DNA from 4 places in the Streptomyces sp. NPDC093071 genome. Region 1 is predicted to be linked to each of the others. Evidence: riboswitches for the same ligand, from Rfam matches in the RefSeq annotation. Region 1 holds a riboswitch; each other region holds the start of a gene.
What was found. A riboswitch is a leader RNA that binds a small molecule or an ion and turns the genes downstream of it on or off. The one in region 1 is predicted to bind cyclic di-AMP.
Positions count from the first base shown of each region.

Region 2: it holds a riboswitch for cyclic di-AMP, as region 1 does, so the genes downstream of both, ACIQD7_RS05055 (M23 family metallopeptidase) here and ACIQD7_RS25610 (transglycosylase SLT domain-containing protein) in region 1, are expected to answer to the same signal.
Region 3: it holds a riboswitch for cyclic di-AMP, as region 1 does, so the genes downstream of both, ACIQD7_RS01915 (peptidoglycan DD-metalloendopeptidase family protein) here and ACIQD7_RS25610 (transglycosylase SLT domain-containing protein) in region 1, are expected to answer to the same signal.
Region 4: it holds a riboswitch for cyclic di-AMP, as region 1 does, so the genes downstream of both, ACIQD7_RS20835 (M23 family metallopeptidase) here and ACIQD7_RS25610 (transglycosylase SLT domain-containing protein) in region 1, are expected to answer to the same signal.

Region 1 covers NZ_JBIVPH010000007.1:238,449-241,627, reverse strand. Annotated here, with positions in the region: gene ACIQD7_RS25620 (phosphocholine-specific phospholipase C) at 1-610, shown strand, start outside; gene ACIQD7_RS25615 (hypothetical protein) at 657-1,367, opposite strand; cyclic di-AMP (ydaO/yuaA leader) riboswitch at 1,741-1,925, shown strand; gene ACIQD7_RS25610 (transglycosylase SLT domain-containing protein) at 1,930-2,853, shown strand; gene ACIQD7_RS25605 (phosphoribosyltransferase family protein) at 2,860-3,179, opposite strand, start outside.
Region 2 covers NZ_JBIVPH010000001.1:1,205,633-1,208,811, reverse strand. Annotated here, with positions in the region: gene ACIQD7_RS05065 (M16 family metallopeptidase) at 1-130, shown strand, start outside; gene ACIQD7_RS05060 (M16 family metallopeptidase) at 157-1,524, shown strand; cyclic di-AMP (ydaO/yuaA leader) riboswitch at 1,801-1,966, shown strand; gene ACIQD7_RS05055 (M23 family metallopeptidase) at 1,979-2,749, shown strand; gene ACIQD7_RS05050 (GntR family transcriptional regulator) at 2,962-3,179, shown strand, end outside.
Region 3 covers NZ_JBIVPH010000001.1:476,461-479,639, reverse strand. Annotated here, with positions in the region: gene ACIQD7_RS01920 (tyrosine-protein phosphatase) at 1-713, opposite strand, end outside; cyclic di-AMP (ydaO/yuaA leader) riboswitch at 1,103-1,262, shown strand; gene ACIQD7_RS01915 (peptidoglycan DD-metalloendopeptidase family protein) at 1,266-2,225, shown strand; gene ACIQD7_RS01910 (SGNH/GDSL hydrolase family protein) at 2,387-3,179, shown strand, end outside.
Region 4 covers NZ_JBIVPH010000005.1:22,122-25,300, forward strand. Annotated here, with positions in the region: gene ACIQD7_RS20830 (aldo/keto reductase) at 1-39, opposite strand, end outside; gene ACIQD7_RS20835 (M23 family metallopeptidase) at 112-1,245, opposite strand; cyclic di-AMP (ydaO/yuaA leader) riboswitch at 1,257-1,403, opposite strand; gene ACIQD7_RS20840 (PP2C family protein-serine/threonine phosphatase) at 1,616-2,899, opposite strand; gene ACIQD7_RS20845 (MerR family transcriptional regulator) at 3,095-3,179, opposite strand, start outside.

The DNA of each region.
Region 1 (3,179 bases):
GGCACGCGCCCTGCCGTACCAGGTGAACGGCAACCTGGACCGCTTCGAGTTCGGCTCCGGCGGCAAGATCCTGGCCTGGTTCTCGATGACGAACCGGGGGACGGAGGCCAGGCGGGCCGCGCACTTCTCGATCCACCCGCACCAGCACCGCGACACGGCCGCCTGGCAGTACACCGTGGACCCCGGGGGCACGGCCTCCGACTTCTTCAACATCGGCACGGGCTCGGGGTCCGGGAAGTACGACATCTCGATGATGGGACCCAACCGGTTCCTGCGCCGGTTCATCGGCGACGCCTCCAAGGCGGGCAAGGACGTCGAAGTGGCGGCCCGGTTCGCGACCGAGCCGGGGACCGGGAAGACGGCCCTCTGGCTCAGGATGACCAACGCCTCCGCCGGGCCCGTCACCTTCACGATCCGCTCCAATGCCTACCGGACGGACGGGCCGTGGACGTACACGGTGCCGGCGGGCTCCGCCACCGAGGACTTCTTCAACGCCGTCGCGTACCACCGGGGCTGGTACGACTTCACGATCACCACCGGCGTCGACGGGACCTGGTCGCGCCGGTACACCGGCCACATCGAGACCGGGGCGCCGAGCGTCAGCGGCTGAGTCCGGCGGCCCGGGCGCGGTTTCCCCGTGTCCCGGGCCCCGGGCGTCAGCGGCCTGCGTGCGCGGCGCGGCGGGCCGTGGCGTCGAGGAGGGCGAGCGCGTCGCCGGCCGTGCGCCCCGGGGCCCGGTTCCAGGGGCCGATGAGGTCCCGCCATCCCCGCGACCGCAGCTCGGTCATGATCCAGGCGGCCGCCTCGTTCATGGTGTCCGCACCGCCGTAGCCGAGGCGGTGGGCGGCGAGGAGCGCCCCGCAGACACAGCGGGCCCCGCGCCTGTCGCGCAGCTTGTACGGGGCGTTCTGCCAGCCCCACTCGGTCAGCACCAGACGCGCGTAGCCGAGGTGGACCGAGGGGCGCAGCTCGACCCCGCCGATGCGGCGCCAGGCGTGCAGGCGGTCCGGCAGTACGGCTCCGATCCGGCCGGGGAGGCGGCGCTCGACGGGGGCCGGCGCCGGGAGCGCGTCGAGCGCCTCGGCTACGAGCCGGTCCACGGGCACGCTCAGCAGGTCCCGCCAGTCCCGCCCCTCCCCCGGCGACGGCGACCCGGGGGCGGGCGCGAGGGGCTGCGGGGCGGGCGCAGGCGACCCGGGGGCTAGCGCGAGCGGTTCGGGGGCGAGTGCGAGCGGTTCCGGGGCGGGTGCGAGCGGTTCCGGGGCGGTCCAGTCGGTGACGATCCGCTGCCAGACGGCGCTCTCGTAGAGGGCGGCGGCCTCGCGGTCGAGGGTGTCGGGGGTGAGCTGGGGGGCGGCGGGGGGCATCGGGCGGCTCCTGGGTCGGGCACTCCATCCTTCGACAGGAATGTCGGCTTTGCGCGCTTTGCCCTTGAGTGGCACCGGATGCCACCCAAGACGACCCATCGACCCCGAAAACCCCACTCGACAGTTTTTCGCCCTATTTACCCATCAATGGAATTACATCGCATATTCGGACATAACCCACCGGGTGACGCGACTCACTCCGCACGGCCCGCCGCACGGCGCCGACCTCTCCCGCCCCGTACCGCACAAGGAAGTTCGGCGCCTTTCCGGGCCGACCGATCTTGAATTCCCCGAATTCGGTGATCCTTTTACCCGTGCCGCCGCTCTGATCCTCTTGTTATTCGCCGCATTACTGGCCTACGGTCACCCCCATTCGAGCGGAACGCCTAATCCTGCCACCGCTCGGAAACCTCCCTTTTCACCCGACGGCAGGAGCGGGGGACCCACGAATACGCCGGTCCGGTGATCCGGAACGGCTCGGGGTGCAGCCGCGTGCGCGCGGCCGGACATCTCCCGTCCGAACCCGACAGCTCACCTCGTAGGCGCCGGAGAGGAATCCGTCATGCCTGCACACGGTAAGCACCGCCGCCCCCGCCGCAGCCGCGTCTCCCGTGGTCTCGCACTGGTCGGCACCGGTGGAGCCGCGCTGTCCCTGCCCCTGATCGCCCCCGCCACGGCCGGCGCCGCGCCCGCCGCCGGCGCCCCGGAGATCGCCGCCAAGACCTTCGCCGCCCCCGCCGCCCCGGTCGCCGCCAAGGCCCCGGCCGCCCCGGCGACCGCGCGCACCTACACCGTCGTGAGCGGTGACTCGCTTTCCCTGATCGCCCACAAGAAGGGAATTCAGGGAGGCTGGAAGAGCCTTTACCGCGCCAACCAGAGCGCCGTGGGTGACAATCCGTCACTCATCCACCCCGGTCTGGAACTGACGATTCATCGGGGTTCCGCCAAGGCCGTCCCCTCTCAGGCGAAGACGCAGGAGAAGGCGGAGCGAAAGGCCGAGCGCAAGGTCACCGCGAAGGCGGAGAAGTCCAGCACGACCGACCGGGCGAGCCGCTCCGAGCGCCGCGCGACCGCCCCGTCCACCGGCAGCGCCACGGGAGCCTCCGCCGCCGCCCCGGCCGCTGCCGCCGCTCCGGCCGCCGCTCCGGTCGCCGCCACCCAGTACGCCGACAACCTCGACGGCTGGATCCGGCAGTCGCTGGACATCATGGCCCAGCACGGCATCCCCGGTTCCTACGAGGGCATCCACCGCAACATCATGCGCGAGTCCTCCGGAAACCCGCAGGCCATCAACAACTGGGACATCAACGCCGTCAACGGCACCCCCTCGAAGGGCCTCCTCCAGGTCATCGAGCCGACCTTCCTGGCCTACCACGTGCCCGGCACGTCGATGGACCTGTACGACCCGGTCGCCAACATCACCGCCGCCTGCAACTACGCGGCCGACCGCTACGGCTCCATCGACAACGTCAACGGGGCGTACTGACCGTCGTCAACGGGGCGCACCGGTGCCCTGACGCCGGAAGTGTCCGGTGAACCAGGAGGTGGCGAGCTCCGCCACCTCCTCCAGGGCACCGGGCTCCTCGAAGAGGTGGGTGGCCCCCTCCACCACGGCCAGCCGGTTCTCGCAGCGCAGCAGCGCCCCGGCCCGCCGGTTGAGGTCCAGGACCAGCGGGTCGTCGCCGCCCACCACCAGGAGGGTCGGGGCCCGCACCCCGGCCAGGCGGTCGGCCGCGAGGTCCGGCCTGCCGCCGCGCGAGACGACGGCGGCGACGAGGGACGCGGGGTCGCCCGCCGCCCACAGCGCGGCCG
Region 2 (3,179 bases), on a different contig from region 1:
CATCACCGCCGAGGAGGTCCGGGAGGCCGCCGCGGCCCGGCTGCGCCCGGACAACCGCGCGGTCCTGGTCTACGAGCCGGTGGCCACCGAACAGAGCGAGAGCGACGAGGAAGAGGGGGCGGACCGGTGACCGACACTGCCGCGTCTTTGACGAGCATGGACTTCCACCCGCAGCCGGCGCCGGGCACCGCCCGCCCCTGGGCCTTCCCGGCCCCCGACCGCGGCACCCTGGAGAACGGCCTGACCGTCCTCACCAGTCACCGCCCCGGCCAGCAGGTCGTGGCCGTGGAGGTCTTCCTGCCGGCCCCGCTGGACGCCGAGCCCGCCGGTCTCGACGGCGTGGCCACCATCATGGCCCGCGCCCTCTCCGAGGGCACCGACCGGCACGGCGCCGAGGAGTTCGCGGCCGAGCTGGAGCGCTGCGGCGCCACCCTCGACGCGCACGCCGACCACCCGGGCGTACGGGTCTCCCTGGAGGTCCCGGTCTCCCGGCTGCCCAAGGCGCTCGGACTGCTCTCCGAGGCCCTGATCGCCCCGGCGTTCCTGGACACCGAGGTCGAGCGCCTGGTGCGCAACCGCCTGGACGAGATCCCGCACGAGACGGCCAGCCCGGCCCGGCGCGCCGCCAAGCAGCTCTCCAAGGAGCTGTTCCCGGCCGACTCCCGGATGTCCCGGCCGCGCCAGGGCACCGAGGAGACCGTCGGGGCGATCGACGCCGCCGCGGTCCGCGCCTTCTACGAGGCGCACGTGCGGCCCGCCACGGCCACCGCCGTGGTCGTCGGCGACCTGACCGGGGTCGACCTGGAGAAGGTCCTCGCGGAGACGCTCGGCGCCTGGACCGGCGAGCCCGGCGAGCCGCTGCCGATGCCGCCGATCACCGCCGACGACACCGGCCGGGTCGTGATCGTGGACCGCCCCGGCGCCGTCCAGACCCAGCTGCTCATCGGCCGGATCGGCCCCGACCGGCACGCCCGCGTCTGGCCGGCCCAGGTCCTCGGCACGTACTGCCTCGGCGGGACCCTGACCTCGCGCCTGGACCGGGTCCTGCGCGAGGAGAAGGGCTACACGTACGGAGTGCGGGCCTTCGGGCAGGTGCTCCGCTCGGACGCCGAGGGGAACGGCGCCGCGATGCTCGCCATCAGCGGCTCCGTCGACACCCCCAACACGGGCCCGGCCCTGGACGACCTCTGGAAGGTGCTGCGCACCCTGGCCGCCGAGGGGCTCACGGACGCCGAGCGGGAGACGGCCGTGCAGAACCTGGTGGGGGTGGCGCCGCTCAAGTACGAGACGGCCGCCTCCGTCGCCGGGACGCTCGCCGACCAGGTCGAGCAGCACCTCCCGGACGACTTCCAGGCCCAGCTGTACGCGCGCCTGGCCGAGACCGGCACCGTCGAGGCGACCGCGGCCGTGGTCAGCGCCTTCCCGGTGGACCGGCTCGTCACGGTCCTGGTGGGCGACGCGGCGCGGATCGCGGAGCCGGTGCGGGCGCTCGGGATCGGTGAAGTCACCGTCGTCAGCGGCTGATCGACCCCGTCCGGCCGGAGGCCCACCGCCACCGGCCGGGGCGGAAGGAGGACCCCGACGAGCCGTCACGTCGGGGTCCTCCGCGCACCCGGAGGAGAGGGGCCCCGGCGGGCCGACCGGTGAACCACCGGATGAATTGTCCGTATTGACGGCAAGGGTGATCATCTGCCCTGTGGCATGTCTTACAAAAGGCCGTGTTCGGTTGGTGATCGACTGGGGCTCCGCATAGCGTCGGTCCGGCTGTTCGCCAGTTGCACCCGCCGCGCCCGCGGCACCGGACAGTCATCGCCGAGTCCCCGTCAGGCGCGAGCCTGGGGAGCCGGGGACCCGCACGCAGTCCCTGGGGTGAATCGGACGCCTTCGTCCCGTACGGAGGGGCCCGTAGGAGACCTTCCTGCTCCGAACCCGTCAGCTAACCCGGTAGGCGAGAAGGAAGGAAAGGAACAACGTCTTCATGGCGTTCACCCGTGCCACCGGGAAGCATCGTGGGTCGAGCCGGATGGCGCGCCGCGGCGCGGGCATCGCCGGCGTGGCGACGCTCGCCACCACCGGCGTCATCGGAACCCTGGCCTCCCCGGCGCTCGCCGCCGACACGGACAACCGCTCCCCCGAGGACACCGGTCTCACCCAGGTGATCACCGAGGACTCCCTCGTCGACCGGCTCAACGCCCAGGCCGACGCCCAGGACCGGCAGGCCTTCGAGGCCGTCGTCGAGGAGAAGGCCAAGGCCGAGGCGAAGCGCAAGGCCGAGGCCCGCGCCAAGGAGATCCGCGAGGAGCGGGCCCGCGCCGCCCGCGAGGCCGAGCGCCGCCGCCTGAACTCCTTCCAGCTCCCCGTCGCCGGCTCGTACGTCTCCACCGGCTACCAGACCGGCGGCTCGCTCTGGTCCTCCGGCAGCCACTCCGGCGTCGACTTCCACGCCGCCTACGGCAGCCGGGTCGTCTCCGTCGGCTCCGGCACCGTCGTCGAGGCCGGCTGGGGCGGCGCGTACGGCAACAACATCGTGATCCGGATGAACGACGGCACGTACACCCAGTACGGTCACCTCTCCTCCATCGGGGTGTACGTCGGCCAGACCGTCGAGCCGGGCCAGCAGATCGGCGTCTCGGGCTCGACCGGCAACTCGACCGGCCCGCACCTCCACTTCGAGGCCCGTACGAGCGCCGACTACGGCTCGGACATCAACCCGGTCTCCTACCTCCGCGCCCGCGGCGTCGCCGTCTGACCCGGCGTCCCGCGCGCCCCTGACCACCGGGGGCCCTCCGCGTCGCAAAAGCCCCGGCTCGTACTGAGCCGGGGCTTTTCGTCGGCCAAAATGCGGTCATGGATTCCATGGGGGCATCGGAAATTCCGGTGTGCTGCAATAGAGTCGCGGATCAGGCGCAGAACAGGCGCCGCTCGAATTGTCTCGCGCGGACCAAGGCGGAGGTCGGACACATGCGCATTCCCGCGCACTCGGTATGCACGGCGATCCGGGACGACATCGTCTCCGGCGTCTTCGAGCGGGGCAGCCGGCTGACCGAGGAGCAGCTCGCCCGCCGGTACGGGGTCTCCCGCGTCCCGGTCCGCGAGGCGCTGCGCACCCTGGAGTCCGAGGGCTTCGTCCTCACCCGCCGCCACGCGGGCGCGCACGTCGCCGAGCCCACCGAGCAGGA
Region 3 (3,179 bases), on a different contig from region 1:
TCGAAGGCCGCCAGCAGGTACTCCGCCCGTGCGTCGAAGAGCGGGCTCAGCAGCTCCATCACCTCGGGCCCCATGGCGTCCGGGGCGGTGGAGCTGCGGCGCACCTTGTAGCGGCGGTGCGGCTCGTTCGACTTCACGTAGTCCGCCTCGATCGCCGTCCGCTCGACCCCGACGGCGAGCAGGGTGATCGCGACGGCGAGCCCGGCCCGGTCCTTGCCCGCCGCGCAGTGCATCAGGGCCGGGACGCTCTCCTCCGCCATGGAGTGCAGGATCCGGCTGTGCTCCGCCGTCCGCTCGACCACCATCCGCCGGTACGAATCGGACATTCGGGCCGCGGCCTTGCCCTCGCCGAGGATCTCCCGCAGCTGCGCGGTGTTGCCGTCGCGCACCAGCTTCCAGAACTCCTTGCCGTCGGCCGGGTCGTTGAGGGGTATGTTCACGTTCCGTACGCCGGGCAGCTCGACGTCCGGGCCCTCGATCCGCCGGTCGGCCTCGTTGCGGAAGTCGAAGACCGTGTGCAGCCCGAGGCCGGCGAGGAAGGCGGCGTCGCTCTCGGTCGCGTGGGCGAGGTGGCCGCTGCGGAAGAGCCGGCCGGGGCGGACCGCCCGCCCGTCCGTCGTCGGCAGGCCGCCCACGTCCCGGAAGTTGCGGACCTCCGCCAGCTCGGGCTCGGCGGCTTCGATGGGCGGGACCTGCGGCAGCTGCTGCGTCACGGATGCTCCTGGAGAGTCGGCGTTCGGGTGCCCGACGAGAAATCGGTTCCTGGGGCAATCATCCAGACGGGAAGGACCCGGCGCATCCCCTCGGACGGGAATGGGCAATCTGTCCGAATTGGCACGTTGGATATAACGCGCCCTGTTTACGGATGAGATGGGTTTCGGCGCGTGAGCAGGGTCATAGAAGTGACGGATCGTGGCCGGAGGTCCGCCGCAATCCCCTTACGGGAAAAGGGAGTCGAAGGACCGTCATCCACGGAGGGTGACCGGAATCCCGGGGGAACGATCTAGGGCGGAATGCCGGGACAAAACAGCGGCTTGTTCGCGCCGACCCCGCTCGTCTAGCGTCACGGTCAATCCGGACGGACCGCCTAATCCTGCCACCGCCCGGAATTCCACCCATCCCATGCGTGGCAGGAGCGGGGGACCCAGGAAGTACGCCGGTCCCGCGATGCAGGACGGCTCGGGGTGAAGCCGCGCGAGAGCGCGGCCGGACATCTCCAGTCCGAACCCGACAGCTCACCTCGCAGGCGCCGGAGAGGATTCGCCATGCCCGCGAAGGGTAAGCACCGCCGTCCCAAGAGCAACCCCCTCACCCGCGGATTCGCCGCCGCCGGTACGGGAGGCGCCGTCGTCGCCCTCCCGCTCCTCGGCGCCACCGGGGCCCACGCCGCCGAGCAGGCCGCCCCGGCCACCGCCTCCGTCCAGTCCGCCGTCACCGCGCACGCCGTCGCGGCGAAGGCCGCCCCGGCGAAGCCCGCCGCGACGACCGGCCCCCGGACGTACTCCGTCGTCCCCGGCGACTACCTGTCGAAGATCGCCGCCGACCACCACCTGGAGGGCGGCTGGCAGAAGGTGTACGAGGACAACCGCCGGACCATCGGCGCGGACCCCTCCCTCATCCTGCCCGGCATGAAGCTCACCATCGGTGCCAAGGGCTCCGCCCCCGCCGGCCCGAAGAGCGCGCCCGGCGCCCAGGAGTCCGGCAAGAACGGCGATGACGCCCCCCGCGCCTCCCGCGGCGAGAGCCGCCGCGCCGCCGCTCCGGCCACCACCGCCGCCCCGAAGGCCGCCGAGAGCTCCACCGGCTCCACCGCCTCCTCGTCCGGCTGGGTCGCCCCCGTCACCGGCGGCTTCTCCACCCCGTACCGCGCCTCCGGCTCCATGTGGTCCTCCGGCTACCACACCGGCGTCGACTTCATCGCCTCCTCCGGCACCACCGTCCGCGCCGTCGGCGCCGGCACGGTCGTCTCCGCCGGCTGGAGCGGCTCGTACGGCAACGAGGTCGTCATCCAGCACGCGGACGGCAACTACTCGCAGTACGCCCACCTCTCCTCCCTCTCGGTCTCGGCCGGGCAGAGCGTCAGCGGCGGGCAGCAGATCGGCCTCTCCGGTTCCACCGGCAACTCCACCGGCCCGCACCTGCACTTCGAGATCCGCACCACGCCGAACTACGGCTCGGACGTCGACCCGCTGGCCTACCTGCGCCAGCACGGCGTCTCCGTCTGACGCACCGCAGGGGACACCCTTTCCGACGGCCCGGCACATTCCGTGCCGGGCCGTCGGCCTATTCCGACTTGGGCGAATCTTTATCGGTGGCATATGTCACCCGTCGTCAACCCCTCCTTACGGTCGCGTAGGTCACACGCGAAAGGGAAGGATGTGCCCCCGTGGCAGACGATTCGAGATCAAGAGACAAGAACGCATTCGGGTCGTACGCGGCGATCGGTGACAGCTTCACCGAGGGCGTCGGAGACCCCGGCCCCGACGGGACGTACGTCGGCTGGGCGGACCGCTTCGCGGTCCTGCTCGCCGACCAGCTGCCGGAGCACGACGCCTTCCGCTACGCCAACCTGGCCGTACGCGGGCGCCTCCTCGACCAGATCGTGGCGGAACAGGTCCCCCGGGCGAAGGAACTCGCCCCCGACCTGGTGACCTTCTGCGCGGGCGGCAACGACATCATCCGTCCCGGCACCGACCCGGACGACGTCGCCGAGCGCTTCGAGCGCGCCGTCGCCGAACTCACCTCCGCCGTCGGGACCGTCATGGTGACCACCGGCTTCGACACCCGCGACGTCCCCGTGCTCCGGCACCTGCGCGGCAAGATCGCCACCTACACCGCGCACGTCCGGGCCATCGCGGACCGCCACGGCTGCCCGGTCCTCGACCTGTGGTCGCTGAAGTCCGTCCAGGACCGGCGGGCCTGGGACGGCGACCGGCTGCACCTCTCGCCCGAGGGACACACCCGGGTCGCCCTGCGCGCCGCCCAGGTCCTCGGCCTGCCGGTGCCCGCCGACCCCGACCAGGCGTGGCCGCCGGTCCCGCCGCGCGGCTCCCTGGAGGTCCGCCGCGACAACATCCAGTGGGCGCGGGAGTACCTCGTCCCCTGGATCGGGCGCCGGCTGCGCGGCGAGAGCTCCGGGGACCACGTCGAGGCCAAGCGCCCCGACCTGATGCCCCTCG
Region 4 (3,179 bases), on a different contig from region 1:
GTGCAGATCGGACGTGCCCAGCGTACGGAGAGAAGTCATGGGGTGGACAACGGTCCCCGCCGCCGGGCGTATTCCGCGCGGATGGAGCATTCCGCGCGGGCGCGGAAGGGATCAGACGGTCAGGCCCTTGGAGCGCAGCCAGGCCGCCGGGTCGACGCCGTCGCCGCCGCCGGGGTGGACCTCCAGGTGGAGGTGGGCGCCGGAGACGTTGCCGGTGGCGCCGACGCGGCCGATCGTCTCGCCGGTGCCCACGGTCTGGCCCGCGGAGACCGTCATGGAGGAGAGGTGGCAGTACCAGACCTCGGTGCCGTCCTCCAGCTCCAGGACGATCCGGTAGCCGTAGGAGCCGGACCAGCCCGCCGACTTGACCGTGGCGCCGTGGACCGCCTTGAGCGGGGTGCCGGTGGGGGCGGCGAAGTCGAGGCCCGTGTGGTAGCCGGAGGACCACATCGAGCCGGACTGCATGTAGGTGGCGGTGAGGGAGTACGAGGAGAGGGGCATCGAGTAGCTCGCGGCGAGCTTGGCGAGGCGCTCGGCCTCGGCCTTCGCCCTGGCTTCCGCCTCCGCCTTGGCCTTGGCCTCCGCTTCGGCCTTCGCCTTGGCCTCGGCCGCGGCCTTCTCGGCGGCGTCGGCCTTGGCCTGCGCCTCGGCGGCGGCCTTCTCGGCGGCCGCCTTCTCCGCCGCGGCCTTCTCGGCGGCGTCGGCGGAGGCCTGCTGCTGCTCGGCCTGCTGGAGGATGCGGGCGCGCAGGGCCTCGCCCGCGTCGGCGGTGCTCGGGGCGTCCACGGTCGACAGGCTCGCGCGCGTGACCTGCCCGGACCGCGAGGCCCGGTCCTCGGCCTCGGTGGTGTACGTGGCGGAGGTCAGCGGGTTCGGGTTGGCGCGGTCCGCGGGGACCGTCTCCCGCTCTTCCTGCGCGGGCAGGAGCGCGCCGACGCCGGGGAGGTCGTGGGCGTCGGGCAGGTTGAGGTCGGGGAGGTCCGGGAGCGATATCGCGACCGGGGGCTTCTCCTGCGCGGTGGCGAGGCCGCCCGCGCCGACGGCCGCGATGACGCCGACGCCGAGGACGGTGGAGGAGCGGGCGAAGTTGGAGCGCTGCTTGACGACCCGGTGCCGGCCGCCGGAGCGGTTCTGGGCGCGGAGGGAATCCTCGGTGGGGTTCCACTCGGTGTCCGGGGCGGAGGGGGCCGCACCGCCGCCGAAGGCATCGAACGGGGCTTCGGGGGCAGGGGTGTTGGACGCCACGGAGGCGCGCTCCTTTCCTTCCTTCTCGCCTACCGGGTTAGCTGACGGGTTCGGAGCAGGAAGGTCTCCTACGGGCCCGGTCGCACGGGTGCGAAGGGCTCGATTCACCCCAAATGGTGGTTCCCCGGTTCCCTTGCGGGATTCGGCGCGTGCGCACGGTGCCGTCTCTTGCGACGGCTGGGACGACCGCGCTGCGTTATCGAACGTTAATAGACAGGGGGTCCCGATTCCAAGCCGTCCCCCTTGATCATTCATTGAATTGGTAGGGATTGGTCCGACTTGACCCCCCTTCAGCAAGGCCGGATCCCGGAGCCGCAAAACCCCCGCAATCTGACGGTTCATCAATTGTTATCGGAGGGAGACCTCTCGACTACCCCTGGTGACCGGGGCCGTCGGACGGCCGCCGACCGAATCCTCCGGGGAGCCGGTGACGGAGCCCGCCCGACGGCCGGTGACGGGGTCCGCCGGGCGGCACCACCGGCATCGTCCGGCGCCGCTCGGGCTGCCCCGCCGCCGGGCGGCTCAGTGCGAGCAGCGCCATGTCGTCCGTCGCCCCGCCGCCCGTGTGGAGCCGTACGTCGTCCACGAGCGCGTCGAGCACCTCCTCGGGACCGGGGAAGATCCGCCCGGCCAGCCGCTCCGCCGGGTCGTAGAAGACGCCCCACGCGTCCCGCGCCTCCGAGAGGCCGTCGGTGTAGAAGAGCAGCGTCGTGCCCGGCGGGTACGGCCGGGCCTCGGCGCGGTCCGGCCACGACGCCAGGTCCCCCATGCCGAGGGGCAGCGCCGGCCGGCTCGGGTCGACCGTCTCGACCCGCCCGTCGCCGTACAGCATCAGCGGGGACGGGTGCCCCCGGTTGACCACCCGTACGAAGCCGTCGAAGGTCCCGCTGCCGTCGGAGCGCGGGACCTCGGCCAGGACGGCGGTGGTGAACCCCTCGACGGCGTCGAGGCTGTCCCGGCGGGTGCCCTCCCGGTCCAGCGCCCGTTCGAGCCGCCGCGCCACGCCCTCCAGGGTCCGCTCCTGCTCGGCCGCCTCCCGGAAGGCGCCGATGACGACGGCCACGGCCTCGACCGCGTCCAGGCCCTTGCCCCGTACGTCCCCGACCACGAGCCGCACCCCGTACGGGGTGTCCTGCACGGCGAAGAGGTCGCCGCCGATGAACGCGTCCGCCTGCGCCGCCTCGTAGCGGGCCGCGCACCGGAGCCCGCCGATCCGCTCGGCGGGCGTCGGCAGCACCGCCTTCTGCGCGGTCTCCGCGATCACCCGCGCCGAGGCGAGCCGTTCGCCGCTGCGGCGCACCACCCGGTTGATGAGCAGGGCGAGCACGGAGACGGTGAACACGGTGAGGGTCTCGGCGACGGCCGGGGCCCGGGTGACGTCGTCGCTGAAGAGGTAGAGCCCGACCGAGGCGAGGACGGCGGCGATCCCGGTGAGGAGCGTCGTGATCAGGGGGAAGAAGGGCGCGGCGACCAGCGGGGCGGCGGCGAGCATCGGCGAGGCGGTGTACGGGGCGGGGGTCGACACGTCGAAGAGGACACCGCCCAGGATGATCAGCGGCGGCAGCGTCCGGAGGAACCAGCGGGCACGGTTGTACGGGGGACGGCCCTCACCGCCCCGCCTTCCTCGGCCCACCGCTCCTAGGGGGTGCCCCACCTGTTCTCTCCTGCCCGGTCCGCCCGGCCGCGGCCCCGTACCGCGCCCTTCCAGGGTGGCCGCCACCCGGGCGAACGGCGACTCCGCACGGCCGACTGGTGGACGGGGCGGGGGTCGGGGGTGGCTGAGGGGGCTAGGGGCGAGGGCCCGGGGGGCCGGGGCCGGGAGCGGGTGCCGGGGGGCCGGGGGCCGGGGCTACATGTTGCGTTCGGCGTAGATCGCCATCGCGTCCCGGACGAGAATCGCGGTGCCCTCGCCGTACCTGTCGTAGTTCTTGGTG